Regions from separate parts of the Aeromonas sp. FDAARGOS 1416 genome, predicted to be linked through region 1. Evidence: riboswitches for the same ligand, from Rfam matches in the RefSeq annotation. Region 1 holds a riboswitch; each other region holds the start of a gene.
What was found. Region 1 has a riboswitch for cyclic di-GMP ahead of gbpA (N-acetylglucosamine-binding protein GbpA). Riboswitches for the same ligand answer to the same signal wherever they lie in the genome.
Positions count from the first base shown of each region.

Region 1 (7,350 bases):
GTCGCCCGGCCAGCCTGTGGCGTTATCACGAGCTGCTGCCGGTGCGGGATCCCGCCCACGTTGTGACGTTGGGGGAGGGGCTTACCCCGCTGCTACGGCTGCCCACGCTGGGCAAGCAGATCGGTATTCCGGATCTCTGGATGAAGGACGAGAGCGTCATCCCCACCGGCTCCTTCAAGGCTCGTGGCGCAGCGGTGGGTATCTCCCGCGCGCGTGAACTCGGCGTCACCCACTTTGCCATGCCGACCAACGGCAACGCAGGGGCTGCATGGGCGCTCTACGGTGCACGCGCCGGACTGCGCAGTACCATCGTCATGCCGCAGGCAGCTCCCGCCATCACCCGACTGGAGACCTCCCTCGCCGGTTCCCGTCTCTATCTGGTGGATGGCCTGATCAGCGATGCCGGTCGTCAGGTGGCGCAGGCGGTAGCGGAGCACGCCCTGTTTGATGCCTCAACCCTGAAAGAGCCCTACCGGATTGAGGGCAAGAAGACCATGGGGCTGGAGATTGCCGAACAGCTGGGCTGGACCCTGCCGGATGTGATCATCTATCCCACCGGTGGCGGGGTCGGCCTTATCGGTATCTACAAGGGGCTGTGCGAGCTGCAGGAGCTGGGCTGGGTCAAGGGTGAGCTGCCCCGGCTGGTGGCCGTGCAGGCGAGCGGTTGCGCTCCCATCGTACAGGCGTGGCAACAGAGAGCCGCCGAGTCGAGCTTCTGGCCCGATTCTCGGACGCTGGCGTTCGGCATCAATGTGCCCAAGGCGTTGGGGGATTTTCTGGTGCTGGACGCCCTCTATCGCACCGAGGGTTGCGCCATCGCGGTGGATGACAAGGCGATCCAGAGCGAGATCCGCTTGCTTGCTTCTCGCGAAGGAAGCTTTGTCTGCCCGGAAGGGGCCGCCGCGTTTGCTGCCGCTCGTCAACTGCGCGAGGCTGGCTGGATCCGGGAGCAGGAGCAGGTTGTCGTGCTCAATACCGGTGCCGGCATCAAGTACCCGGATGCGATCACTGTGCTGCCCCAGCGTCTGCAGCGTGACGGGAGGATCCTGGCATGAATCTGGATCTGCCCTTCATCCTCACGACGCTGCCCGCCTTCGGCAAGGCGGTCTGGGTCACCTTGCAGCTGGGAACCATAGTAATCCTCACATCGCTGGCGGTTGCCCTGCTCAACGTCGCCCTGTTGAGTCTGCACAAGCGGCCGCTCAGCGCCCTGATCCGCGGATATGTCGAGCTGGCCCGCAACACGCCGCTGCTTATCCAGCTCTTCTTCCTCTATTTCGGGTTGCCTGCGCTCGGCTTGTCGCTGTCGGGCTTTACCACGGCAGTGATCGCCATGACCTTCCTCGGCGGTGGTTATCTGACCGAGGCGCTGCGTGCAGGCATTCAGGCGGTGCCCGCCAGTCAGCTGGAGGCTGGCAGGGCTATCGGGCTTTCTCGCTGGCAACTGCTGCGCCACGTGCAGTTGCCCCAGGCCTGGCTTGCCAGCCTGCCGGCGCTGTTTGCCAACTTCATCTTCCTGCTCAAAGAGACAACCGTGGCTTCGGCGGTGGCGGTGCCAGAGCTGCTCTACACCACCAAGAATTACATCGCCCTCTACTACAAGACCTACGAGATGCTGGCGGTGCTGACCTTGATGTGCGTGCTGATCTTTTTGCCGCTCTCCCTCGCTCTGCGCGTCGTTGAAAGGAGGCTGCAACATGGTCAGTTCGGTCACTGAATCGCTAATGCAGGCGAGGATCCCGATGTGGGCACTTATCTTCCAGCTGCCGCAGTCATTCGCCACCGAGGCGCAGGAAAGGAGGGCTCAATATGGTCAATTCCGTTACTGAGCAGCTGACGCAGGCGTTGCCACTGCTAGCGGTGGGCGCAGGCCAGACCCTCGCTATCTCGCTGCTGGCCATCCTGTTTGCCACCCTCGGCGGTGTCGCTTACGGCGTGTTGGCACAACAGGGCGGCCGGTTGGTGCGGGGTCTGCTGCGGCTTTATCTCGAGCTGTTTCGGGTAGTGCCGGTGCTGGTGTGGCTCTATCTCTTTTTCTTCGGGTTGCCGATCTTTGTCGGCCTCGATATTCCGGCCTTCTGGTGCGCCGTGCTGGTACTCGCCCTCTGGGGCGCCAGCGAGGTGGGAGAGGTGGTGCGCGGTGGCCTCAACTCCCTCGCCCGTGGTCAGCAGGAGGCCGGGTTGGCGCTCGGGCTCTCGACCTGGCAGCTCTATCGCCATGTGTTGCTGCCGCAGGCGTTGCAGCGGCTGACACCGCCGACCATCAACACCTACACCCGCATCATCAAGACCAGTTCGCTGGCGGTGCTGATCGGGGTGGTGGAGGTGATCAAGGTGGGCCAGCAGATCATCGAGCGCACCTATGGCTCGCTGCTTATTTACGGTCTGCTGTTTCTGTTCTTTTTTCTGGTCTGCTATCCGCTCTCGCTCGCCTCGCGCCGGCTGGAGCAACAATGGGGTAATGCGGTATGACACCTCTGCTTGAACTCGGTTCTGTCAGTAAACAGTTCGGCCCAAATCTGGTGCTGGATCGGATCAGCCTCAGCGTGCGCGCCGGGGAGGTGATCGTCATCCTGGGGCCGAGCGGCTGCGGCAAGAGCACATTGCTGCGCACTCTCAACGGGCTCGAACCCATTCAGGGGGGGCGAGATCCGCTTCGATGGTGTGCTGCTGGATGGTGCCACCGACTGGCAGCGGGTGCGCCAGCGGATCGGCATGGTGTTCCAGAGCTATCACCTCTTCCCCAACCTGACGGTGCTGGAAAACGTGCTGCTTGGCCCCCTGCAGGTGCAAAAGCGGGAGCGGGCAGAGGCGCTGCTGCAAGCCGAGCAGCTGCTGACCCGCATCGGCCTGTGGGAGCGGCGCCATGACTATCCGCGCCAGCTCTCCGGCGGCCAGCAGCAGCGCATCGCCATCGTGCGGGCGCTGTGCATGAACCCGCAGGTGATGCTGTTTGACGAGGTAACCGCCGCCCTCGACCCCGAGATGGTGCAGGAGGTGCTGGAGGTGATCCGCGATCTCGCCGGCAGCGGCATGACCCTGCTCATCGTCACCCACGAGCTGGCCTTCGCCCGGGCGGTGGCGGATCGCATCGTCTTCATGGATGGCGGCCACATTCTGGAGCAGGCCGCCCCCCACCAATTTTTCGACAATCCCAGGAGCCAGCGTGCGCGCCAGTTCCTCGCCAAGTTTTCTTATACAAATGTCATCAAACGAAAGGAGTCAGCATGAAAAAAATCACCTCGGTTCTGCTTAGTGCCTTATTGGGACTGGGTATCGCCAGTGGCGCCGCCCATGCGGCGGACGGTTCCCTCGACAAGATCAAGGCGCGGGACAAGCTCATCGTCGGCGTCTTCACCGACAAACCGCCGTTTGGCTACGTGGACGAGAAGGGGAACTACGTCGGTTTTGACACCGATCTCGGCCGCCGCTTCGCCAAGGATCTGCTGGGGGACGAGAACAAGATCGAGTTCGTGGCGGTGGAGCCTGCCAGCCGCATCCCCTTCCTGCAGAGCGACAAGGTGGATCTTATCCTCGCCAATATGACGGTGACCACGGAGCGGCGCGAGGTGGTGGATTTCACCAACCCGAACCTGCGAGTGGCGGTACAGGTGCTGGTGCCGGAAGGGAGTCCGGCCAAGAAGCTCGACGATCTGGCCAGCAAGACCCTGATCGTGACCACCGGCACCACAGCCGACATCTGGCTGACCCGCAACCACCCGGAGTGGAAGGTACTCAAGTTCGAGAAGAACACCGAATCTTTGCAGGCGCTGGCCCAGGGCCGTGGTGACGCCTATGCCCAGGACAACCTGGTACTGTTCAGCTGGGCCAAGGAGAACCCGGGCTATCGGGTACTGCCCGAAAAACTGGGCTCGGAAGATCCCATCGCCCCGGCGGTGAAGAAGGGCAATATCGAGCTGCGTGACTGGGTCAACGACCGTCTCGCCAAGCTGGGTGAGGAGAAGTACCTGCTGAAACTCTATGACCAGTATGTGCGTGACAAGCTGAGCCCTGATACCGATCCGAATGATGTGATTGTCGAAGGAGGAAAATGGCAGGGTTAATGGACAAACCCTGTTTTGAAGAGTGTGTTGAGTGTGTGAAGTAAGTGAAGAGTGAGGTCTTGGTTCCGTTGGTATGCAAACCGCAAGGTTTGATTTTTCCGGGCGTCCCCTGCTAGAGAGGACGCCCTTTTTTATGTGCCCAAGCGTGGGTTAGTGCACTTCATCCCACGCCATTTGCCAGTGGGAGCCGATGCCCGGCTCGTACTGGGTGGCGGTGGTGGTCCACTGCTGGCAGTAGCCGCTGTAGGGGAAGGGCTTGCACTGATAGACCTTGCCATTTTTCGGCTGCTGCACCTTGGTTCCGGCGGTGTAGGACTTGATGTTGTTCGGGAAGACGAAGTCATATTCGCCGCTGCTCTGCTCCTTGAACATCAGATCCATGGTCTGCTGGATGGTCTCGCCGCCCGCTTTCGGGGTGGCCTTGATCACCAGCTGGTGGTGACCTGCCTTGAGCCCTTCCAGCGCCATGGTGAAGGTGTGGCTGCTGTCCTTGATGTCGGCACTGCTTTCACCCTTGGCCACGCCGCCGTGGTCATAGAGGGTGTTGGATACGGTCAGATCGCCCTGTGCGGTGACGGTGAAATCGAGGGTTGCCTTGCCGTTGTCCAGCACATAGTCGCTGGCCAGACCGCTGACGCTGATACTGTCCACCACCGGCGGTTGCTGCTGTTGCAGGTCAATCTCGACCCGCTTCAGTTTGCTGTCTCGATGCAGATAGACGGGGTTCATACCGTAGACCGGATTGAACTGGCCATCGGCTCCTTGCTGACCGGCGCGGATCAGGCTCTGCTCGGCGTTGATCTTGCTGGCGAGGGCATGGGCCCAGTTGTTCTTCTGGCCCTGTTCGGCAGTGGTGATGGTCAGCACGGTTTGCAGATCGGGGCGCTCGCCGTTGGCATCGAATACCCGGGTCATCGCCTTGTCGCCTGCCGCGAGGTCGATGGAGGGGTAGATGGTGCCGGACTGGCTCCACTCCAGCGGCGGCTGACTACCATCTTTGAACTTGGCATCGATGATGTTGTAGAAGCTGTTGCTGGTGTCGCCCACTTCCCACACGCCGAGGATCAACTGATAACCGGTGCGCTCCGGCAGGATGCAGTTGTGGGTTACCTGCTTGGGCGGCTGCACCATGTTGCCGTCGATGACGCAGAAGGGGGTCAGGTCGAACGAGGCGCGGGTGAGCGGCTGGTTGGGGTTCCAGTTCTGCTTGGTGAGGTAGTAGCGCCAGTTGCGGGTGACGTGGTTTGCGGTGAAGGTCCAGCTGATGGCGAAGGGGCCGGGCTGTACTTCACGTTTGGTCCAGCGGTCGCTGGTCTGGATGTTCAGCTCGCTCCAGCGCGGGCTGCCCGCCGAGGCGATTTGACCATCCTGCGGGCCGCTCTGCGGGAAGCCGGAAGGGCCCTCCACGCTCTGGGGTTCCCACTGCACGCCGCCACACTGGCTGTTGCCGCCGGTTTTGCACAGATAGTTGCGGCTCTCTGGCTGGCTGATGTAGCCATGAGCCAGGGCGCTGCCGCTGGCCAGCAGAGCCAGCACCGCTGCGATGTGATTGAGTTGGATTTTTGCTGCCATACATTCCTCTGTTCGACAGATGTGGGCAGTCAGTTGGCCTGGGGATTCCCCGATACACACTTGCGTGTAGCAACCCCGCTATCCTGGACAAAACGTCTGTAGACCGGAGGCTTTGCGTCCCGACCTTTCGGTCAGTTTGCCAAATGACTAGATGATTAGTGATGGGCCAAATGTTCGGCCATCACCATTGTGCACTGCATTGATTAATTATTTGAAGTTAAATGTTTAAATGCACCATTCAATGGCGCGAAAATCATTCTAACTGGCTGTTTTTAAATTGTTCTCTTATCTGTGAATGGCACCGATCAACGTTGAATATGCCGATAAGATGCATGTTGATTGCGTGTTGCTGACGTAAAAAAAACCTGCCAGCTTGGCTGGCAGGTTGGGTGACAAGGCGACACGGATTGACGCCATCAATGACGGGCGCGCTGCTCTCCGGAGGGGGGAGATACGGGAGCCATCATTGGCGCTGCAGCTGACTCCTTGCCCAGTTTGAACACCGCAAGTCGCTCATCCAGACTGCGGGAGAGACCGGCCAGCAACTCGCTCTCCTGCGCCAGTTGCGAGGCGGACTGGGACATCTCCAGCGCCGAGTCGTTGATGCCGCTGACGTTGCGGTTCATATCCTCGGCCACCATGCTCTGCTGCTCGGCGGCTGTAGCGATCTGGGTTGCCATGTCGCTCACATGCTGGATGTGGTTGACGATCAGGGTGAGATCCTGCCCCGCCTGCTGGGACTGGTTGACGCTGCTCTCTGCCAGTTTGCGGCTGGTATCCATAGCATTGGCTGCACTGACGGCCCGTTGCTGCAGCTGGGCAATGGTGCTCTGGATCTCTTCGGTGGATTGGCGAGTGCGGCTGGCCAGCTGGCGCACCTCGTCGGCCACCACGGCAAAGCCACGGCCCTGCTCACCGGCACGGGCTGCCTCGATGGCGGCGTTGAGGGCCAGCAGGTTGGTCTGCTCCGAAATGGCGCTGATGACAGCGGTCACTTCGCTGATCTGCATCACCCCCTCCTTGAGCTGGTTGACCTGTTGGGTGGCCTGCTCCACCTCGGTGGCCAGCGCCTTGATACCATGTACGCTGGCATGAACGTCACGGTTGCCGAGCCCGGCTTCTCCGGTCGCTTCCTGGGTATCCCGCGCGGTATTTTCGGCATGCCCGGCCACATCGGAGATGGTGGCGCTCATCTCGTTCATGGCGGTAGCGAGCTGGGCCAGCTGATCCCGCTGGCTGGTCACCGCCTGATTGGTCTGCTCGGCAGAGGCGGCGATGCGCAGGGCGGCATCGGCCACGTTGCGGGCTCCCTGACTTGCCTCCAGCAGCGCGTGACGGATGGCATCGAGACTCTGGTTGGTGCAGCGGGCGACTACGCCCAACTCATCCTTGCCCTGTACCGGGATGCTCACCACCAGATCCCCCTTGGCGACCCGCTGCATGGCGTTGTTGATCTGGCTGAGGGGGGAGACGATGGAGTGGGTGATGCGCCAGCCCAGCAGCCCCATCAGCAGGATCACGATGGCGGTGGCGGTACCCATCTTCATGTACTGGGCCCAGATGGTCTGCTGAATATCCTGCAGCAGCATGCCGGAACCGAGGATCCAGCCCCAAGGCTGATAGCCGGAGACCATGGATAGCTTGTCGGCGGTTTCGCCCGATGGGCCTGTCCAGACATATTGCAGAGTGCCCTGTTTGCCCCCTTTGGCGATAT
Region 1 is NZ_CP077301.1:4,278,207-4,285,556, forward strand. It holds gene I6L46_RS19515 (threonine synthase) at 1-1,055, shown strand, start outside; gene I6L46_RS19520 (amino acid ABC transporter permease) at 1,052-1,717, shown strand; gene I6L46_RS19525 (amino acid ABC transporter permease) at 1,810-2,472, shown strand; partial or broken gene I6L46_RS19530 (amino acid ABC transporter ATP-binding protein) at 2,469-3,231, shown strand; gene I6L46_RS19535 (transporter substrate-binding domain-containing protein) at 3,228-4,064, shown strand; gene gbpA (N-acetylglucosamine-binding protein GbpA) at 4,215-5,636, opposite strand; cyclic di-GMP riboswitch class I at 5,702-5,787, opposite strand; gene I6L46_RS19545 (methyl-accepting chemotaxis protein) at 6,053-7,350, opposite strand, start outside.

Region 2 (7,350 bases), 1.1 Mb from region 1:
CATGCGTTCGCTCGGTCACTGCCTGTGTCAGAGCGAGCCCTCATCCCGGCTCCATTAATCCGAACAGAGGTCATCATGAGCCATACCCTGCCAGCCCTGAACTATGCCTACGACGCACTGGAACCCCATATCGATGCCTTGACCATGGAGATCCACCATAGCCGTCATCACCAGACCTATATCAATAACCTCAACGCCGCACTGGAAGGGGCGCCAGAGCTGGCTGCACTGCCGGTTGAGGATCTGCTGCGCCGCTTCGATACTCTGCCCGCCACCTTGCAAGGGGCGGTACGCAACCATGGCGGCGGCCATGCCAACCACTCCCTGTTCTGGCTGGTGATGAGCCCGCAGGGGGGCGGTGAGCCGGGCGGTGAGCTGGCGCTGGCCATCGAGCGGGAATTGGGGGGATTCGATGCCTTCAAGCAGGCTTTCACTCAGGCGGCTCTGAGCCGCTTTGGCAGCGGCTGGGCCTGGCTGGTGGTGGACAAGGCGGGCAGATTGCATGTGGAGAGCAGTGCCAACCAGGATAGTCCCCTGATGCATGGCCATACCCCGATCCTGGGGCTGGATGTGTGGGAGCACGCCTACTATCTCAAGTACCAGAACAAGCGTCCTGACTATATCGCTGCCTTCTATCAGGTGGTGGATTGGGCCGAAGTGGCCCGCCGTTATCAAGCGGCGCGAGGCTGACCTGGTCGCTGGGAATGGGTGTACAGGCTCACCGCCACAACCCGCGCTGTAATAACAAGACCCGCCAGTTGGCGGGTCGTCTGTTTATGGTGTGGCAGTGCTGACGCTGGCGGCTGAAGGGGTCATCGGCAATGTGGGCAAGGCCGCGCTGGGCATCTCGGCGGTGGTTTCTGCCGCGGGTTTGGCGGGAGTGACCGGCTCAGTGGCTGCCGCTGCGGATAAAGCTAGCGTGACTTGTTCATTCACGGCCGAGGAAGATGGAGTAGCCGACTCGGTGGCAACCGCGGCAGAGATTGCCGCTGGCTTGGCCTCATCCACCGCCGGTTTGGGTTGCTTTAGGCAGGGTTGCAGACTGCCGATGGTACTTAGTGACTGGCAAGGCACAGGCAGGCCGATGGGGACCGGTGCCCCGAGGAACTTGGGCCCCTTGTCCAGCACATAGAGGTCGAGCAGCCCCATCAGGCGGGCAAAGACTTCCCGCACCCGGGTGCGGATCCCCTGATAGGCGCTGGGATCCTCGGCATTGAAGCCGACCGCATCGATACCGAAATGGCGGGCGATGAAAATGGCCCGCTCGTTATGAAAGCCCTGGGAAACCACGGTAAAGCGCTCCTGGCCGAACACCTCTTTGGCGCGAACCACTGAGTCGAGGGTGCGGAATCCGGCGAAATCCATATAGATGGCGGAGGCGGGGATGCCCGCCTTGATCAGGGCGCGGCGCATCTGGCGTGGCTCGTTGTACTGCACGGTAGCGTTGTCACCGGAGACGATGATGAAGTCCACCTTGGCATTGTTATAGAGCTCGGCCGCCGCCTTGATGCGGTATTTGAAGTAGTGGTTGGGGCCGCCACCGGAGAGATATTTGGAGGTACCCAGCACCACCGCAACCCGGTTGTAGGGCACCTTGTCCACCTGATCGTAGGTGTAGTGACGGGCATCCGAGACGATCCACTCGCTGTAGCCCAGCAGCATGGCAATCAGGGCCAGCAGCAAAACGAGGCAGGCGAGGAGGATCTTGGCAAACTTCTTCATGCGCGGTGCGGTCAGGGTCTGAAGTTGGGAGTGGCTATCGGCATTCTATTACAACTCGGCCGCTGGCGTCAGGCTTGATAACGGGCGGGCACCTCATTCGGGCAGAGGTTGTCGCAGCAGAGGCTGGGAGAGCGGGAGGATAAAGTGAGGGGCTGCGGCGGCAGCCCCTCTGTTGGGTGAAGGTCTATCAGTGGGCGGAGTCGTTACCCTTGCAGGCGTCTGACTCCTTGTTGGCTTGCCACCAGGGCAGCAGATCCCGGGCGAGCCACGCCTGATAGGCGTCGCTGTCGTTGGCGATCAGGCGGTCCAACTCCCCTTCGAAGTCGCTCATCGCCTGCTGCCGATCCGGATTGCGCAGCGCTTGTGCCAGCGCCAGCCAGCTGGCGCCGCGACCGGTATCGTTGAGGAAGCGGTGCACGGTATAGGACCAGGAGTAGACCATCTCGCCACCCTGCTCGTAGTCAAGGTGGAGGATAGCCGCCAGTGTCGGGCGCTGGTTGGCGGGGCGGTTTGCCACGTTATCCAGACCCCGGGCAAAGCACTGGCCGTGGGCGATGTACTCTGCAATCCCCTCGGCCCACCAGGTGGTGCGGTTGAGTGGATAGTGGCCGAAGCTGCCGTACTGGTTGAAGCGGCCATCCAGATAGTGAACGTACTCGTGGCGCAGGTTCCACACCTGGAAGGCAGGGCGTTTCCACTCCGCCTCATAGGCGAAGAAGCGGGCCTGATTGCCGGGGCGAGCCGGATCCCCCTCGATATAGATGCCGCCATTGTCGGTGGAGACGCCAAATAGCGCGCTGCCGTAGCGGCCCCAGTCGGCGGAGGAGTTGAAGATCACCAGTTCCAGCGCTTCGTTGTGATCATCGGCCACCGGTTGCCAGCCAGTCTCCATCTGCTGGTGGAAGCGCTGCTCTTCATCACCCAGCTCGCGGCAGATCCCTTCGGCCTGAGCCTGAGTCAGATCCTGGGCGCGCAGACGCAGGGTGGGCGAGCAGGTGTGCTCGAACGGCAGAATATCTTCCATGCGGATCGGGGTACAAAGCCCGGCGAACTCGCCGCTGACACAGGCTTCGCTGGTGCGATCCGTGTAGGTGAGGTAGTAGCTGGAGAGGGTCAGGGATACCTCTTCCAGCATGGCGGCCGGATGTTGGCCACCCGGGATCAGCCCCTGCTGGCGCATGATGGCGATGACATCGCGATCCAGCTGTTGGCGATAGGCGATCGCCTTATCCGGGCTGGTGTGATGGAGGTAGCGCATCATCTGGTAGAGGCGGCTGTGGGCATCGAGGATGTTGTTGAAGATAAACAGATCCCGTGAGCCATCGCGCTGTTTCCAGAGGGCCAGCTCGCTCAGGCCCAGTTGCAGCAGGCTCTGGCGCAATGTCGCCTCCTGTTGCAGCACTGCTGCGCTGAAGTCAGCCTGCTGACCGTAAGAGGCGCTCTGATCGACCAGATTGAGCAGCTCGAACAGGCCATCGGCCCAGGGTTTGTGGCCATTGATCTGCGCCGCATGTTGCACCGCATAGCCGAGCGCCTGGTTGAGCTGGGCCAGCATGGGGGCGGCACTCTGGCGGAAGGCTTCCTGTCCCAGCTGCCCCTGGGCGGCCACGCTCCACGCTTCCAGCACGGTTCCGGCCTGATCCTGCGGTTCTGCGCCCAGCAGCAAGGGGTGGTTGAGCAGGTCAATCATGACGCCAGCCAGTGCGCGGGCAACCTGATCGCTCTCCTGCTTGATGCCGCCGTGGTAGTTGTGGGCGCGCACATAGTAGAGCAGCTTGTCCATTGCCGGATGGGTCGGCTGGTTGGCTGCCAGCAGGGCACGCATCCCGCGCACCACCGCCATCAGCTTGGCGTCATCGTGGCCGTAATTCGCCTGCCAGGCAGGGCTGTTCTGGCCGCTCACGTCGGCCACCAGTTTGGCGGCATCGCTGTCGAGCAGATCCACATCGGGTTGCTCTGGCTCGGAGCAGAGACGACCGTTGGCGCGACGACACTCCAGCTGCTCCTCTTTGCTGTCTAGCACGATGGGGCGATTGAGCACCCGACTCTCCTGCCACTCTTTGCTCTCTGGCAGGGGTTGCCACTCGCCGCCAGCGACAGGGTATTGGTAGCCGCTATCTTGCAGCGTTACCTGCACCTCGCTGCCAGCGGGGATCACCTGACGACAGATGCGATAGCGGATGGTGTTGCTCCCCTCCTTGCGCTCCTGCGGCTCATCACACTCCTGCTGAGGCGTGAGCTGATCCAGCTGCCACTGATAACGGCGCCAGACATGGATCTCGCTGACCTGAGCGGCAGCCTGACTGCCTGCCACCGGTTGCAGACGGAAGAAGATCTGCTCCAACCGGCCATCCCGCTCACTCGGGGTCTCTTCAAGTACCTGCAACTGCTGCCAATCCTGCGGCTGATAGTGCCACTCCGGCTCTGCGCAGCGGCCTTGTGCGTTGAGTTCGCAGCGATCCAGCTCCCTTTCGCTCTGACCCAGGATGATGGCTTGCGGCAGCGGCAGACGATCCTGTCGCTGGGCGGTCGGCGTGCCCGCCAGCTGCTCCCAGCGACCCTGCTTGAGGCCATAACCGAAGTCATAACTGCTGGCGGGAATGAGCTTGCCCGCCGGAATCCGATCTTCACAGCGCACGAAGCGGATCTGCCAGCCTGCATCTACCTTGAGCTGCGGCTCGCCACACTGCTGCTCGGCCAGTGCGACGAGATCGCTGCTCTGCCAGTCGAAGCGACGGTAGACCCTAAGCTGCTGGTAAGGAGCATTGCTGCTACGCGCCTTGAGCTCGTAGGTGATCTCGGTGATGCGAGCGGCCAGTTGCCGGCTCGATTCGCCAGTCAGCTGATACTGTCGCCAGTCATTTGGGGAGTAGTTGGCTTGCGCCGAGGATGTAGCCAAAAGCAGGGGGCCTGCCAGCAGCAGCCACCCGGTACCTGAACGGTTCATTTTTATCCCTTTGTTCTTGTTTGTGTATTGTCTTGCGAGTAATCGCAAGGCAATTTACAGGGACTCAAAAGAATATCAATGATTTTTTAAATGACATATAAATCAATGATATAGCGTTGATTTATATGCTTGCTGTTTTTGAACTCCTGCTGCCGTAGTGAGGGCTCACATGCGACTTTATTGAAGAAGTTGTTAGTTGTGTAAAGTGCGTGTCAGATCTCATTTAATCAACACGAGACATGCAGCAAATGACCAGGAAAAGCGAGATGTCCCTGTGGCTTAAGCCACATTATCTGGGCGCATGATGACTGGTGACTCAATCAGCAAAGCCAGCTATTTGTTCGTGAGGAGGCGGGATGAAAAGATATTGGCCGCCTGTATGGGTAGCACAGGCGACCTGATAAGAGTTGCTTTCAACACCACCTGCTCATCTGTTTCGCGCCAATTTCAGCGTCACTACAGATGAGTCATCAGAGATAGCTGACAGTCACGATCGCCATGTTGCTGGCATTGGTCACTTTGTAGCTGATAGTGCTGCTAATTGAGCTGATTTGACCGGCTTGCTGCAAGTGAGCCAAAGGCATGGTTTGCTTGTTCATGCCTGAATAGCAGGTCACGCTGCTGTCAGAAAAATCACATGGAGATTCATAGATAGTGCCAGTAAACGTCACTGAGCCATCAGCCGCAGAAGCTGTGGATGGCAACAAGGCGGTACCAAGCAGCAAGGAGGTGCATACAGAGAAAACTGTCTTGCGAACTAAACGGGAGGCGGTGTGTTGAGCTTTCATATCTATGTCCTTTTCGTCACAGGTGTTGTACGAAAAGGGCAACGCAATCAAAGAGTAATGCCATAAATCGGCAATAACATCACTCTTCTCAGATGGCAGCTCCGCTGTCTTAGGTATCAAAACCCTTAGACCGGTGGCTTTGCGTCCCGACCTTTCGATCGGTTTGCCCTTTACTCTATGTCTAGATGATAACACTCCACTTTGAGAAATCAATCGGCTTAAAAATCATGAGAGATGGATCACAGTTAGTCTGCATAATTAATAACGTATATTTATTTTTTATCTCAAATCATGCCTGTGAATATTGCGGACAAGTCTCTATATTAGCGCGTCATATCTATGATTAATATGTAATGTAGTAGATGTATATTTATGTGTGGGCTGCCAATAATTTGATTACCTGATTACCTGATTACCTGATTACCTGATTACCTGATTACCTGATTACCTGATTACCTGATTACCTGATTACCTGATTACCTGATTACCTGATTACCTGATTACCTGATTACCTGATTACCTGATTACCTGATTACCTGATTACCTGATTACCTGATTACCTGATTACCTGATTACCTGATTACCTGATTACCTCTTTAGGGGGCGGTTTATGAAGTGGTTGATAACTATTGTCAAAAATAGATAGATTATCTTTGTTGTGTTCTTGTTGAAATTTTGTGTGCGACTTTAAATTCATAGTCTGACAATATTGCAACAGATGCCCTTTATATGAACTTTATTTATTTCATGATATCGTTTTATGTTTCATTGTTGGTTTAAGTCGTTGTTTTTTAGGTGTTTATAAAAAAATTTATACAAATCAAAATGTATTTGATGTGCATCAAACGAGTCGTTAATTTGTTCGTCAAGCAAAAGCGGAATGCGGCTTTCTGCACAGACGACAAGGACGTATGTAGTTGTGCAGTTGAGGTGTAGCGGGAACTACCCCTGATGCGGTGTGCTGCTTTTGCTTATTTAAATAAACCTGAAGAGGCACAGTTTATTATTGGCATGACTTCTCATCGGCTTAATGAGAGACGAGCGCCAACAGTTGCTGTGCAGTATATCGCGGCATCACTTAATATCGTGACTCCAGCATGATTGGAGTGATGCAGTACAACACACGTTAATGTAGGTATAAACGAATGAAAGCTAATAAGATTCTGGTTGCTATGGGTGTTGGTTCCATGCTGATGTGCGGCTCCGCTTTTGCTGCTGGTGGTGCCGGTTCCGGTAAAGTCACTTTTAACGGTGAAATCATCAACGCCCCTTGCTCTGTAGCCCCTGAGTCTGTTGACCAGGTAGTTGAAATGGGCCAGATCAGCACCAAAGAGCTGGCCAACGGTGGTGAGTCCAGCTCCAAGCCGTTCAGCATCAAGCTGCTGAACTGTGAAATCTCTGACAAGGAAGATGCCGTCAAGGTGACCTTCAGTGGTGCCAAAGACCCGGTAGACCCCAGCCTGCTGGTGATCGGTGGTGGTGACGCCGCGGGTGCCGGTATCAAGATGACCGCTCCGGGCGGTGCTCCGATCGTACTGGGTACCCCGACTGCCGCCTTCGGCCTGGTCAACGGTGACAACGAGTTGCCCTTTAGCGCCGTGCTGAAAGGCTATGCAAGCCAAGACACCAACCCGCTGAAAGCCGGTGCTTTCACTGCAGTGACCAACTTTACTCTCTCCTACGAGTAATAGAGTGCCTTAACGTGTGACAAGGGTTGTGGTGGTGCGAGCCACCACAACTTCACACATTCTGTTTCCTCACATCGAACCCTAATCATGAAAACTTCAATGATGGCGGCCATGGTGCTGCAACTGGTGATGATGGCGGGATCAGTCCACGCCAACGAACTCACGGATGGACTAGCCGAATCGGGCTGTACGCTGGAGGTGCTGC
Region 2 is NZ_CP077301.1:3,178,476-3,185,825, reverse strand. It holds gene I6L46_RS14290 (tetratricopeptide repeat protein) at 1-58, shown strand, start outside; gene I6L46_RS14285 (superoxide dismutase) at 76-690, shown strand; gene I6L46_RS14280 (vancomycin high temperature exclusion protein) at 775-1,722, opposite strand; gene I6L46_RS14275 (collagenase) at 1,910-4,669, opposite strand; gene I6L46_RS14270 (hypothetical protein) at 5,140-5,457, opposite strand; cyclic di-GMP riboswitch class I at 5,549-5,635, opposite strand; gene I6L46_RS14265 (fimbrial protein) at 6,603-7,145, shown strand; gene I6L46_RS14260 (hypothetical protein) at 7,245-7,350, shown strand, end outside.
Region 2: another riboswitch for cyclic di-GMP. It lies ahead of I6L46_RS14270 (hypothetical protein); the one in region 1 lies ahead of gbpA (N-acetylglucosamine-binding protein GbpA).

Region 3 (7,350 bases), 1.5 Mb from region 1:
TGGGAGATCGATGCCGACAACGGTGACATCCTCAACGCCATGCACGAGGGGCTGGGCCACGGCGAGGGGACTACTCCACCAGCCAACAAGCCGCCGCTGGCCAACGCGGGCAGTGACCTCAAGGTGACCGGCCCGACCGAGGTGACGCTGGATGGATCGGCCTCCCACGATCCGGAAAACAGCACTCTCAATTACAGCTGGAAGCAGATCTCCGGCCCGCAGGCTGCCCTGCTCGATGCCACTCAGGCCAAGGCCCGCGTGGTGCTGGATGCTGTGACTGCCGACATCAATCTGGTGTTCGAGCTGACGGTGACCGATGACCAGCAGTTGAGTGCCAAGGATCAGGTTGTTGTCACCAATAAGGCGCCGCAGGCCAATCTGGCGCCGGTGGTGAGTGTACCTGCTACGGCCTCTGTGGAGGCGGGCAAGCAGGTGACCATCAAGGCGACCGCCTCCGATCCGAACGGTGATCCGTTGACTTATCAGTGGAGTGTGCCGGCAGGCATCACCGCAACGGGTCAGAACAGCGCCACTCTGGTGGTCACCGGCCCGAGCGTCACCAGCGACACCGGCTATGACCTGAGCGTCACTGTCTCCGACGGCGGGCTGGATGCCAGTGCGGCAACCCGTCTGACGGTCAAACCGGCCAGCAGCGGCGGTGGTTGCACGGCGACCGATCCGGATGCGGCCAACTGGCCAGTCTGGAAAGCGGCCAGCACCTATAACAGCGGCGACAAGGTGAGCCACAACCAGCTGGTGTGGCAGGCCAAGTACTGGACCCAGGGCAACGAGCCGAGCCGCACTGCGGATCAGTGGTTGCTGGTGAGCAAGGTGCAACTGGGTTGGGATGCCAATGTGGCCTACAACGGTGGCGAGCTCACCACCCATAACGGCCGTCAGTGGAAGGCGCAGTACTGGACCAAGGGCAATGAGCCCGGCAAACACGACGTCTGGCAGGATGTGGGAGCCGTCAGCTGTAAATAAGCATTGAATGGTGGCGGGGCATGCCAGTCATGCCCCGTTTTTTTCTCCCCGCATCTCCACATTCTGGCGGTTCTGCCAACCGGTTTCCCCCAGCTTCTCTCGTGTCCCTGCAAAGTGCTCACTCTTGCCTAGTGATTAATGCTCTCCCCGATAGCTGGCATCTGTGCCGCACGCTGCCCTTTGCCAGCCATTGAGGCTGTTGATAAGCCAGATCATCCCGGCCAGTGGCAAGGCATAAATCGTCAAACGAACAAATTTGTCGTATCTGGATAACCGGGTGCGTGAGGGCAATTCGCTGGGCATGAAGACACCTGCTGGCCATGCAAAGCGGCGATTATAAATTCATTAGTTGCGATACAGATGGGTCTTTTGTCGCATATTGTTCTTACTCATTGATTTTTCTCAATTTTGTGTGATGCGGATCAAAAAAATGGTGTGAGGTATCTGGTTGGAGGTGATGAGATTAGGTCTGCATATCCGGCTGTTTTTTAAACATTAATTTCTTGAAAGTGGGTAATTGTCGGGGTTGGTAACTGGTGGGCTGGCAATGGTCCGATTTGCTTACTTATCAGAATTACCCTACAGTCAATCGGCGATTATTTATCGCCAGAAATAATGTTGTGACAAGGGCAAACCGATTGAAAAGTCGGGACGCAAAGCTTCCGGTCTAAGGGTCAAGGCGACCTAGGATAGCGGGGCCACCACAGTAGAATGCAGGCTGCCCTTGCCAAGGGGTGGCCGTTTTTGTGTCACCTGTCGTGTTGCGTTGCCCTTTCGTTTTTCCCATAACGAAAAGGAAAGCAATATGCTAAGTCCAAAACCTGCACTGCTGGCCATGATGGTCGGCACCCTGCTCGCCTCCTCCGCCGCTTATGCGGCAGCTCCCGGCAAACCCGCCATCGGTTGGGGCCCCACCAAGTTTGCCATCGTCGAAGTCAACCAGTCCGCGACCGCTTATAACGAGCTGGTCAAGGTGAAGGATGGCGCCGATGTGACCGTCACCTGGAATCTCTGGAACGGCGATATTGGCCAGAGTGCCAAGGTGCTGCTGGATGGCAAGGAAGTCTGGTCCGGTCCCTCTTCCGCCGCGGGTACCGCCACCTTCAAGGTGCACAAGGGGGGGCGCTATCAGATGCAGGTCGCGCTGTGCAACGGCGATGGCTGTACCCTGTCTGATGCCAAGGAGATCGTGGTCGCCGATACCGACGGCAGCCACCTTGCACCGCTCAAGCCTGCCCTTCAGGAGAATAACAAACCCTATGTCAACAAGTCCGGCAAGGTGGTCGGCACCTACTATGTGGAGTGGGGGGTCTATGATCGCAACTTCACCGTGGACAAGCTGCCAGCCCAGAACCTGACCCATATCCTCTATGGCTTCACCCCGATCTGTGGCGGTGATGGCCTCAACGACAGCCTCAAAGAGATTTCTGGCAGCTTCCAGGCGTTGCAACGTGCCTGCTCCGGGCGCAAGGATTTCCAGGTCGCCATTCACGATCCCTGGGCCGCGCTGCAAAAAGGGCAGGGGTCACTGGTCGCCTGGGATGAGCCCTACAAGGGCAACTTCGGTAATCTGATGGCCCTCAAACAGGCCTATCCGGACCTGAAGATCCTCCCCTCCGTCGGTGGCTGGACCCTCTCCGACCCCTTCTTCTTCATGCATGACAAGGCCAAGCGTGACGTGTTCGTCGCCTCGGTCAAAGAGTTCCTGCAGACCTGGAAGTTCTTCGACGGCGTCGATATCGACTATGAGTTCCCGGGCGGCGATGGCGCCAACCCCAATCTGGGGGACAAGACCAAAGATGGTGAAACCTATGTGCTGATCATGAAGGATCTGCGCGCCATGCTCGACGAGCTGGAGGCCGAGACCGGTCGCACCTATCAGCTCACCTCCGCCATCGGTGCCGGTTACGACAAGATTGAGGATGTGGATTACAAGGCTGCCCAGCAGTACATGGACCACCTCTTCGTGATGAGTTACGACTACAACGGTGCCTGGAGCAATACCTCCCTGGGTCATCAGGCCAACCTCTATCAGGCCACCAACGGCTCGGCCAACAAGCGCTACAACACTGATGCAGCGGTGCAGCAGTTGCTGGCGCAGGGGGTCGACTCCGGGAAGCTGGTGATCGGTGCCGCCGCCTACGGTCGCGGCTGGAAAGGGGTGAGCGGATATCAGGGCAACGATCCCTTCACCGGCACCGCCACCGGCAAGATCAAAGGCACCTGGGAAGATGGCGTGCTGGATTATCGCCACATCGTCAACAGCCATATGGGCGCAGGCTGGGAGTACAACTACGACGAGACTGCCGAAGCGGCCACCCTGTTCAAGCCCTCCACCGGCGAGCTGATCACCTATGACGACGAGCGCTCGGTCAAGGCGAAAGGCCAATACGTGCTGGCCAACAAGCTGGGCGGGCTCTTCTCCTGGGAGATCGATGCCGACAATGGCGACATCCTCAACGCCATGCATGAAGGTCTCGGTCACGGTGAAGGGGTTACCCCACCAGCCAACAAGCCGCCAGTGGCTAACGCAGGCAGCGATGTGGCGGTGACCGGCCCGGCTACCCTGACGCTGGATGGCTCAGCCTCCTATGATCCGGAAAAAGGCTCTCTGACCTACAGCTGGAAGCAGGTCTCCGGCCCGCAGGCCGCTCTGCTTGATGCCACTCAGGCCAAGGCCCGGGTTGTACTCGATGCCGTGTCCGCCGACATCAATCTGGTGTTCGAGCTGACGGTGACCGATGACCATCAACTGACCGCCAGGGATCAGGTGGTGGTGACCAACAAGGCGCCGCAGCCCAACCTGCCTCCGGTGGTCACTCTGCCCGCCAGCGTCAAGGTGGAAGAGGGCAAGCAAGTTACCATCACCGCCAAGGCATCCGACCCCAACGACGACGAGCTGATCTATCAATGGCAAGTGCCTGCCGGTATCACGGCGACCGGTCAGAACAGTGCCACCCTGGTGGTCACCGGCCCGGCGGTGGATACCGAAACCGGTTATGACCTTTCAGTGACCGTCTCCGATGGCGCACTCGATGCCAACGCGGCCACCCGTCTCACCGTCACGCCAATCAACGAAGGTGGTGAGGGTGGCTCTTGCAATACCACAGATCCGGAAGCAGCCAACGTTCCCGCATGGCAGGCCAGCAAGGTCTACAACGGTGGTGACAAGGTGAGCCATAACCAGCTGGTATGGCGTGCCAAGTACTGGACTCAGGGTAATGAGCCGAGCCGCGCCGCCGATCAGTGGGCGCTGGTGAGTCAGGTTGATCTGGGCTGGAACGCAGCCGTTGCCTACAACGGCGGGGATCTCACCAACCACAACGGCCGTCAGTGGAAGGCCAAGTGGTGGACTCAGGGTAATGAGCCGGGCAAGCACGATGTCTGGCTGGATATCGGGGCTGCAAGCTGTAACTGAGGCCTCCTCACCGATGACGGGGCATGGCGACATGCCCCTCATTCCCGGTAGCAATATGAACGAGAACCCGACAATGACCACAAATGTGACCCGAATCGCTGCCCTCATCATGACAACCCTGGCGGCTGGCCCCCTGTCTGCCGCCACCTCGCCCCTGATATTCAATGACACGACACCGCAAAGCGATCTGGCGGGTAGCCTGGCTGCCAGTGTGCAGTTTGCCCAGAGCCAGATCCTGCCGTCTCATCCCAAGGAGGGGGATCGCCAACCCATCCTGACCAGCCTGCGCAAGAGCCTGTTGCTGGTGAAACCGCTCCAGGCCGACGGGGTGACCCCGATGACGGTGGAGGCCCGCGACGGCATCGGCAAGCTGCTTGGCACCCTGACCCTGTCACCGCCATCGGCGTTGCCCGAGACGGTCTACCACCTCGCGGGGGTTCCCGAAGGCGGAGTGAGCTTCATCCCGGAGAGCGGCAGCACTGCCATCATCAGCAGCAGTGCTGATTTGGCCAAACTGAGCGACAAGAGCGGCGCCTTCCTCAAGGATCGGCTGACTGGTCGCGCGCTGGTGGAGATCCAGACCGCCGACGGCCGCTGGGTTCGGGATATCTACCTGCCCGTGAGCCCGGAGCTGGAGGGCAAGATGGTGCGGATCCGCTCCAGCGCCGGTTATAACTCGACGGCCTTCTATGGCGAGCGACAGGTGACCGTCTCCCGTGGCCAGACCCTGCAGTTCAAGTTTGCCAATGGGCAGTGGTTCCGCGAGGGGGAGCTGGAGAACAACCGCATCACCTATGCAGCGGATACCTGGAGCGGCGAGCTGCCTGCCGAGTGGATCCAGCCCGGACTGACCCTCTCCGTTCGTCAGGGCAATCTCAGTGGTGAACTGCGTGATATCAAGGTCGGCGCCCCCGGCGAGCTGCTGCTGCACACCATCGACATCGGCATGCTCACCACGCCACGGGATCGCTTTGCCTTTGCCAATGACAAGGAGGCCCATCGCGAATACTTCCAGACCATTCCGGCCAGCCGGATGATTGTCAGTCAGTATGCACCGCTCTCCCTGCCTGAGGTGATGCTGCCCAACGGCACATTGCTGACCGACTTTGACCCGAGCGAAGGGGGCTGGCATGGCGGCACCATGCGTCAGCGCATCGGCAAGGAGCTTATCTCCCACGGGATCGACAATGCCAACTACGGCATCAACAGCAGTGCCGGTGAAGGGGAGGGGAGCCATCCCTTTGTGGTGGCTCAGCTGACGGCGCACAACAGCCGCGGCAAATATGCCAATGGGGTTCAGGTGCACGGTGGCTCCGGCGGCGGTGGCATCGTCACGCTGGATGATTCGCTGGGCAACGAGTTCAGCCACGAAGTGGGCCATAACTTCGGCCTTGGCCACTATGTGGATGGCTTCCGTGGCTCGGTTCACCGCAGTGCCGATCAGCTCAACTCCAGCTGGGGCTGGGACAGTGACAAATACCGTTTCATCCCCAACTTCTCGCCGACCCGCACCAATGAGGATGCCTGTCTGGATGGCCAGTGCCAGCCACCGTTCGATGGCCGCAAGTTTGGCTACGATGCGATGGCGGGTGGCAGCCCTCTCTCCGGTGCCAACCGTTTCACCCTCTATACCCCCAATTCTGCCGCCATCATCCAGCGTTTTCTGGAAAGCAAGGCGGTGTTCGATGCCAACTCGGCCACCGGCTTTAGCAAGTGGAACAGTGCGACGTCCAGAATGGAGCCCTATCAGCACACAATCGAGGGGATCGAGAGGGTCGATGCCCCCATGGATGCCCTGAGCGAGGCCGGGCTAAGTGCCCTGCTGGCGGATTACGGCTTGGTCAGGGTCGCCATGTGGGATGGGCGCTGGACTCGTGATATCCGGGTGCCGGTTGCCTCTGCGGACAACCGTGGGCGCAGTCTGACCATCGATCATGGGGCCGGTTACAACAGTCGCCTCTTTATCAACGGCAAGGATATCCTGGTGAGCAGGGGCTTCAAGAAGAGCTTCACCTCGGATGGCCAGAGCTGGGTGGAGGTCTCCCCCATCGATACCAAGGTTGCGCGCAAGCCCGAGCAGTTCGGCGTGCCGGTGACCACCCTGGTGGGCTATTACGATCCGCAAGGAGCCCTGCGCAGCTACATCTATCCGGCTCTGCACGGCGCCTACGGCTTCACCTATCCGGATGACAGCAACACCCTGTCCGGCAATGACTGCCAGTTGCAGGTGGAGACTCGCGATGGTCTACAGCGCTTCAGGCTGGCCAATCACAGAGCGGCCAGCAGTGTCATGAACAAGTTCCACATCAACCTGCCCACCGCCAGCGAGCCCGGTCGCGCCACTATCCAGTGCCGTGGCCAGACGCTGGTACAACAGAGCTTGTTGCCACCGCAGCAGGCGCTCTCCTTTACCGTCAACGGGCGGCCGCTGGAGCAGGGCGTGGTTGAGAACCAGCCTCCGGTAGTGACCGTACCGGCGCAGCTCGGCGGCATCGGCGGTGAGTGGCTGACCGTCACTGCCGAGGCGAGGGATCCCGAGGGCGACGCGCTCAGCTACCGCTGGCACTTTCCGGCGGGCTGGCAGGCGGAAGGCGAGACCAGCGCCAACCTGCGTCTGCTGCCGCCGGCAGTCACCACCAGCGAGCAGCATGAGCTGAGTGTGAGCGTCTCGGATGGGGTACATCAGAGCGAAGGGCGCGTCGTGCTGACGCTGGCGCCCGTGGTCGACGGCTCTTGCAACACCACAGATCCGGAAGCGGCGAATGTTCCCGCATGGCAGGCCAGCAAGGTCTACAACGGCGGTGACAAGGTGAGCCACAACCAGCTGGTCTGGCGTGCCAAGTATTGGACTCAGGGCAATGAACCGGGCCGCGCCGCCGATCAGTGGGCGCTGGCGAGTCAGGTTGAGCTGGGCTGGAGCGCGACCGTTGCCTACAACGGCGGGGAGC
Region 3 is NZ_CP077301.1:2,731,994-2,739,343, reverse strand. It holds gene I6L46_RS12200 (glycosyl hydrolase family 18 protein) at 1-984, shown strand, start outside; cyclic di-GMP riboswitch class I at 1,603-1,690, shown strand; gene I6L46_RS12195 (glycosyl hydrolase family 18 protein) at 1,790-4,402, shown strand; gene I6L46_RS12190 (M66 family metalloprotease) at 4,476-7,350, shown strand, end outside.
Region 3: another riboswitch for cyclic di-GMP. It lies ahead of I6L46_RS12195 (glycosyl hydrolase family 18 protein); the one in region 1 lies ahead of gbpA (N-acetylglucosamine-binding protein GbpA).

Region 4 (7,350 bases), 1.5 Mb from region 1:
GCCGTTGTAGTCGTAGGTCATCATGAAGATGTGGTCCATGTAGGGCTGGGCCGCCTTGTAGTCCACATCCTGGATCTTGTCGCCCCCCGCGCCAATGGCGGAAGTGAGCTCATACTGGCGACCGGTCTCGGCCTCCAGCTCGTCGAGCATAGCCCGCAGCTCCTTCATCAGGGCCACATAGGTGGCACCATCACTCGGGCTGCCCAGTTTCGGGTTGGCGCCCTGTCCGCCCGGGTACTCCCAGTCGATATCCACACCATCGAAGAACTTCCAGGTCTGCAGGAACTCTTTCACCGAGCCGACAAACACGTCACGCTTGGTTTTGTCACCGAGGAAGTAGAAGGGGTCGGAGAGGGTCCAACCGCCGACCGAGGGGAGGATCTTGAGGTTCGGATAGGCCTGCTTGAGCGCCATCAGGGCGCCAAAGTTGCCCTTGTAGGGCTCGTCATGGGCGGTGAGGTTGCCTTGCGGCATCTGGATAGCGGCCCAGGGATCGTGCATAGCCACCTTGAAGTCGGCCCGGCCGGCGCACGCCCGTTGCAGCGCCTGGAAGCTCCCTTCGATCTCCTTGAGGCTGTCGTTGAGGCCATCCCCGCCGCAGATGGGGGTGAAACCATAGAGGATATGGGTCAGGTTCTGGGCCGGGATCTTGTCCACCGTAAACTTGCGGCCATAGACTCCCCACTCCACATAGTAAGTTCCCACCACCTTGCCGGACTTGTTGGCGTAGGGCTTGTTGTTCTCCTGCAGCGGCGCCTTGAGTGGCGCCAGATGGCTGCCGTCGGTATCGGCGACCACGATCTCCTTGGCATCAGAGAGGGTACAGCCATCGGCGTTGCACAGCGCCACCTGCATCTGGTAGCGCCCCCCTTTCTTCACCTTGAATTTGGCGCTGCCCGCCGCGGCCGAGGGGCCGGACCACACCTCCTGACCATTGAGCAGCACCTTGGCACTCTGGCCCAGATCGCCGCTCCAGAGGTTCCAGTTCACCTCCACATCGGCGGCATCCTTTACCTTGACCAGATTGTTGTAGGCAGTGGCCGCCTGATCGACTTCAACGATGGAAAACTTGGTGGGGCCCCATCCGATGGTCGGCTTGCCGGGCGCCGCAGCATAAGCGGACGAGGCGCAGCACAGACCGACCGCAAGGGCCAGCATGGTAGGCTTTGGACTTAGCATTTTTATATTTCCCTATTTCGTTATGTTGGCAACGAAAAGGGCTACGCCCTGACAGGTAACGCAGACGGCAGTGCGGCCTCTTGGCAAAGGTGCACAACAACCTGTGGTGGCCCCGCTATCTCAAGTACGGCTCATCCCTGGACCGGAAGCTTTGCGTCCCGATCTTGCGATCGGTTTGCCCTTCGGTTACTTCATTTGCGATGCAAAAAATCGCATCCCGACTATAGAGTGAGCCAATCCGGTCTGCCACTGTCGGCGTTCACCGACAGTGGCAAGCCAAAAGAGTAACTGGCAGCCATTACGCAGGAAGATGAAGAGATCTTCGCCAATAAACCTCTGTTTTCGGCATTCATCCATGACCACGGGTCACAGGATCATTGCGCGGTTTTGTGAGCCGGTTCACGGCTAGCCGCCCCGGCTGCGGCTAGCGCATCAGCAGGCTGTTCATCAGGGCCCGCAGTTTGAGTGGTTTGACCGGCTTGCTGATGTAGCCATACCCCCGCTCGCGGATCTGCGCCTGCAACTCGCTCTTGCGATCGGCACTGATGATGATGCCTCCCAGCTCGTCGCCACACACCCGCTGCAGGGCAGCGAGCGCCTCCAACCCGGTCTTGCCGTCGTCGAGGTGGTAGTCAGAGAGCACCAGTCTCGGCACAAACCCTTGTGCCACCAGCGCCTCGGCTTCGGCCAGATCGACGGCACAGCGCACCTCGCAGCCCCAACGGCCAAGCAGGGTGCTCATGGCGGTCAGAATGTCCCGCTCGTTGTCGATACAGAGCACGGCTACACCTTCCAGCTGGCTGTCACGCACCACCGGCGCCGCCAGCTGATGGGCCGTGACCGGCCGGGTCGCCAGATTGAGGGTCACCGCAAAGACCGATCCCTTGCCCGGCCAACTCTGCAAAGTGAGCTGATGACCGAGCACCAGCGAGATGCCACGGGCGATGGCGAGCCCCAGACCCAGCCCCTGCTCCTTGGCGGTGCGGGAGTGATCGAGGCGGGAGAACTCGTCAAAAATAGCCTCCTGCTTGTCCTGCGGGATGCCGGGGCCGTTGTCCCATACCTCGATGCGGATCTTGTCCCCCATCCGGCGGCAACCAAGTAGCACCCGGCCGCCCGGGTTGTAGCGAAACGCATTGGTCAGGAAGTTCTGCAGCACCCGGCGCAGCAGGCGCACATCGCTGTGCACCGCGTGCTTGCTCTCCACCACCGAGAAGTGGATCCCCCCCGCCTGCGCCAGCACCCCGAACTCCGCCTTCAGGTTGTCGAACAGCTCGTGCAGGGCGAAGTCGAGTTTCTTGGCTTTGAACTTGCCCGCCTCAAGGCGCGAGATATCGAGCAGATCGCTGATGAGATCCTCGGTCGCCCCCAGCGCATCGTCGATATGACGGGCGATGCGGGCAGGCTCCTCTTCTGCCGGCAGCATCTCCAGCAGGGAGGAGGTAAACAGCTTGGCCGCGTTGAGGGGCTGGGTCAGATCGTGGCTGACCGCCGCCAGAAAACGGCTCTTGGATTGATTGGCCCGCTCCACCTGCTGGTTGACCAGCAGCAGCTGGCGGTTGAGTTCAGAGAGCTCGCGGGTACGCTCGGCGACCCGCGCCTCCAGATGCTCGTTGGCTTCACGCAGCACCCGTTCGGCATCACGAAACGGCGTGATGTCGGTAAAGGTCATGACGAAACCACCGGCCGGCATGGGATTGCCCTGCATCTCGATCACCCGCCCGTCCGGACGCTCCCGCGCCGAGATATGGGCGCTACCGCGCTTCATAAAGGCGACCCGCCGCGCCACATGATCCTCGATATCACCGGAGCCACAGAGCCCCTGCTGGGCGTTGTAGCGGATGATCTCTTCAATAGGACGCCCTGCCTGAATAAGCCCGGGCGGATAGTGGAACAGCTCGATGTAACGGCGGTTCCAGGCCACCAGCCGAAGCTCCCTGTCCACCACCGAGATCCCCTGTCCGATATGCTCGATCGCCCCCTGCAGCAGGCCGCGGTTGAAGCGAAACACGTCGGAGGCCTCATCGACTATGGTGGCGATCTCCTCGAGCTGCATGTTGCGCCCCTGCAGGGCCGAGGCGAGCACCAACCGTGCCGACGAGGTACCAAACACCCCCGCCAGCAGCCGCTCGGTGTGGGCAATCAGCTCGGCCGAAGCCTGCATCTGGGGCGCAAGGGTGCCGCCCCGCTCTCCGGCGAAGCGACCAAAGGCACGCTTGACCCGGCTTGAGCCGACAAAACGAGCCGCCAGCATCTCCAGCTCCTTGACCGAGACCCGCGCCTGATAGAGGGCGGCGGTATCGCGGCTCGGCTTGCCGACAAAGTTGGCCGCTTGCAGCCGCTCGCTCACCGCAGGGCGCGACAGCAGCGAGCCTGCCACATAGCCGAGCAGGTTGAAGAGCAGGCTCAGGAAGATGCACCAGGCCCCGAGACTCAGCTCGCGAAACGCGGGCCAGTCCGGCGGCGCCAGCAGCTCGGCCAGCGGTGAACCGGCCAGCAGCCCGCTCTCCACCAGCAGGGTCACGAACCAGAGGCTAACCCCGAGGCTCAACCCAAGATAGACCCCCTTGCGATTGCCGTGACGCCAGTAGAGACCGAGCAGCAGGGCTGGCGCAAACTGGGCCACCGCGCCAAAGGAGAGATAGCCGATGCGCGACAAGCTGGTGAGATCGCCGAGCCAGAGGTAGAGCCCCCAGGCCGCCAGCAAGATCAGCAGGATGGCGCCACGGCGCACCTGCAACAGCAGCCGAACCAGCCGCTCGTCGCGCCCCTGCCGCCAGAAGCGGCGCAGCAGCACCGGCAGCACCAGATCGTTGCTCACCATGATCGCCAGTGCGATGGTGCAGACGATCACCATGCCGGTGGCCGCCGAGGTGCCGCCGAGAAACGCCAGCATCGCCATGCCATCGAAACCGAGGGCCATCGGCAGACTGATCACATAGGTGTCGGAGGCCATGTCAGCCCCCACCCACTGCTTGCCCGCCAGTGCCAGCGGCCAGATAAAGAGCCCCATCACGAACAGGTAGAGCGGGAAGATCCAGCGCGCCCAGTGCAGATCCTGCCCCTGATTGTTCTCCACCACAGTCACATGAAACTGGCGCGGCAGGCAGATGACGGCGCACATCGCCAGCACCGTATAGATGGCAAGCTCCAGCAGGTTGCCGGGGCTCACCGCCACCACCTGTGCAAAGAAGTCGCGGGTCACCTGTTCGTGAGCCTCGCCCGGTTTGCTCAGGATCAGCCAGAGGGCGAAGCCCCCCACCGCGATAAAGGCCAGCAATTTGACCACCGACTCGAAAGCGATGGCCACCACCATCCCCCTGTGGTGCTCGGTGGCATCGAGATGGCGGGTACCGAACAGGATGCTGAACAGCGCCAGCAGCAGGGTGACCCCGAGCGCCAGCTCGCTGGTATTGCTGGTCGGGCTGATGCCGCCGCTGTTGACCATCAGCAGATCCAGCCCGGTGACGATGGCTTTGAGCTGCAACACCAGATAAGGGAGGATCCCCATGATGGCGATGAGGGCGATCATCATGGCGAGCCGCTGGGATTTGCCGTAACGGGCGGCGATAAAGTCGGCGATGGAGGTGATGTGCTCGCGCTTGGCCACCAGAATAAGGCGGGCCAGCAGCCGCCAGCCAAACAGAAAGACCAGCATGGGGCCAAGGTAGATGGGCACCGGCGACCAGGGCGATTCACTCGCCTGCCCCACGGTGCCGAAGAAGGTCCAGGAGGTGCAGTAGACCGCCAGCGACAGGCTGTAGAGCAGCGGTTGTCCCTTGAGACGGTGCCGTTTGTGCTTGTCTGCCACGAAGGCGATCAGAAACAGCAGCCCCAGATAGGTGAGCGACAATCCGATCAGCAGCCATCCCTGGTGCATCGATAACTCCTTGTCCATGTTGAGTTTTTGTATACAGCCTCGCCAGTCTAGAGAGGCAGCAGTCAAAAGTCATCCCCTTCGGACAGATTGAAATTATCGTTTTTCAATAAGTTTTATCTTGACTGTATATCGCAAAACAATAAACATTGCCGATGTGAATATTGATAAACGATAAACTTTACCTTTCAGATAAAACCATCACAGTGAGGAATGAGATGATCTCCAACAAACTCGAACGCTCGAGCATGCTGATCGAATGGCTGCTGCTGCTGGCACTGCTGGCGACCCCTTTGATCACCTTGCTGGAGGTGTGGACCCCCTTCGGTGGTGCCGATTTTCTGCAGGAAAAGCTCAACACCATCTTGAGCCGCCCCGGCATCAATCCTGCCGACTATCCCCTTCACTTCTCCACCCGGCTACTCGGCACCCTGGTGCAGCTGTTGCCGGATCTGGTCTTTATGATGATGCTCTGGCAACTGCGTCAGCTGTTTCGCGGCTACCGCGCCGGTCTGCTCTTCACCTTCGAGCAGATCCGCCGCTATCGGCAGATCGGACTGCTGCTCTGTACAACCTTCCTGGTCGAATTGATCCTGACCCCCTTGCTGGATACGGTGCTCACCATGAGAGGCCCGGAAGTACTCGGTACCATAGCGCTGAGTACCTCCGATTTTCGGGTACTGCTGGCGGGACTGATCGTACTGGCGCTGGCACTGGTCATGCGCGAGGCCAAACTGCTGGCCGATGAACAGCAACTGACGGTGTGAGGAACGTATGCCCATTATCATCCGACTCGATGCCCTGCTGGCCGAGCGCAAAATGACCGCCCGCGAGCTGGCCCAGCGCATCGACATCACCGAGGCCAACCTCTCGATCCTCAAGAATGGCCACGCCAAGGCGGTGCGCTTCTCCACCCTGGAGGCCATCTGCCGTGAACTCAAATGCCAGCCCGGCGATCTGCTGGGCTACGAGCAGGAGCGCTAACCCCCTTATGAGTCGTCATATCACCCTGTTTGCCCTGTGGCTGCTGCCGCTGTGGGCCTGCGCTGGCAATGACGCGAGCGGCCCCCTTGCGCCTGCTGCGCACCTCGGCCCACGAGGCGGTGCATATCCTCAGCGCTCGCCACTCTGCTCCACAACCCACCTGGGTCAACGAGAGCCTCGCCGAGTACCTCGCCATCAAGGCGCTGCGCCGCTTTCGGCTGCATCAGGTCACGGCGGTCAATGAGCTGGCCGAGCGGGGCAAACAGATGCCCCATCGCGAGAGCGGCCTCTATCGGGCAGCTCGCGAGGTGCTGGCGGGCGATCGCTCCTACTACCCGCTCTTTTACGTCAAGGGGAGCGCCTTCTGGGAAGCGCTGGAGCGGGAACTGCAACACAATGACGTGACGCTGGCGCAACTGCTGCCCCAACTGGGCTGGCTGCCGGATGGACGCTTTGATGCCGCCTCCAATGAGCTGCTTGCCGGCACCATCGGCTCGGATACCTGGCGCCGTCTCAGCCGCCTCTATCTTGGCGAGCAGCAGTAACGCCGCAAACCGCAGCAACAAAAAAGGGAGAGCCGTGGCTCTCCCTTTTGTTAGGTGATGATTCAAATAGACAAATATCAGGCTGGAGCACTCTCTTGCGCAGACGGCGCAAAGGGGCGCAGCCGCAGGAAGAAGACCGGCAAGACCACCAGCACCATCAGGAAGAAGATGCCACCGCCGAGAGGCTCGAACAGCACGCCGCAAAGTGCCATCAGGGCCGCCACCGTCATGCCGAGGCCAAGGGCCGCATAGAGCGCCTGAGTCGGGATCAACTGCTCGGCCGGTAGCTGACGGGTCATGAAACGCACCGCCCCCAGATGGCTCATACCGAACGTCACCGAGTGGAGCAACTGCCCCAGTACCAGCACCCACAACTCGGTCGAAGCACCCAGCAATACCCAGCGCACCACACAACCGATGGCTCCGGCGATAAAGAGACTCTGGGCGCCAAAGCGTTGCAGGAAACGCTTGTCGGCGGCGAACATGCAGATCTCCGCCACCACCCCGAGCGCCCAGAGATAGCCGATGATGGTGCCGCTATACCCTTGCGCCTTCCAGTAGATGGCGCTGAAACCGTAATAGGCGGCGTGGCTCCCCTGCAGCAAAGCGGTCAGCAGCAGGAAACGGCGCACCGACGCGCTGCGCAGGGTTGCCAGCAAGGACGCCTTGGCGCGCTCGCCCTGACTATCCTGTGGCGCCGGATAAAGCGGCAGCCAGCTGAGCAGCAGCATCAGCACCAGCCCCGCCACCATGGTGTGCAAAATC
Region 4 is NZ_CP077301.1:2,739,776-2,747,125, forward strand. It holds gene I6L46_RS12200 (glycosyl hydrolase family 18 protein) at 1-1,179, opposite strand, end outside; cyclic di-GMP riboswitch class I at 1,282-1,369, opposite strand; gene I6L46_RS12205 (PAS domain-containing hybrid sensor histidine kinase/response regulator) at 1,604-5,059, opposite strand; gene I6L46_RS12210 (DUF2975 domain-containing protein) at 5,275-5,823, shown strand; gene I6L46_RS12215 (helix-turn-helix transcriptional regulator) at 5,831-6,040, shown strand; partial or broken gene I6L46_RS12220 (hypothetical protein) at 6,121-6,585, shown strand; gene I6L46_RS12225 (3-phenylpropionate MFS transporter) at 6,663-7,350, opposite strand, start outside.
Region 4: another riboswitch for cyclic di-GMP. It lies ahead of I6L46_RS12200 (glycosyl hydrolase family 18 protein); the one in region 1 lies ahead of gbpA (N-acetylglucosamine-binding protein GbpA).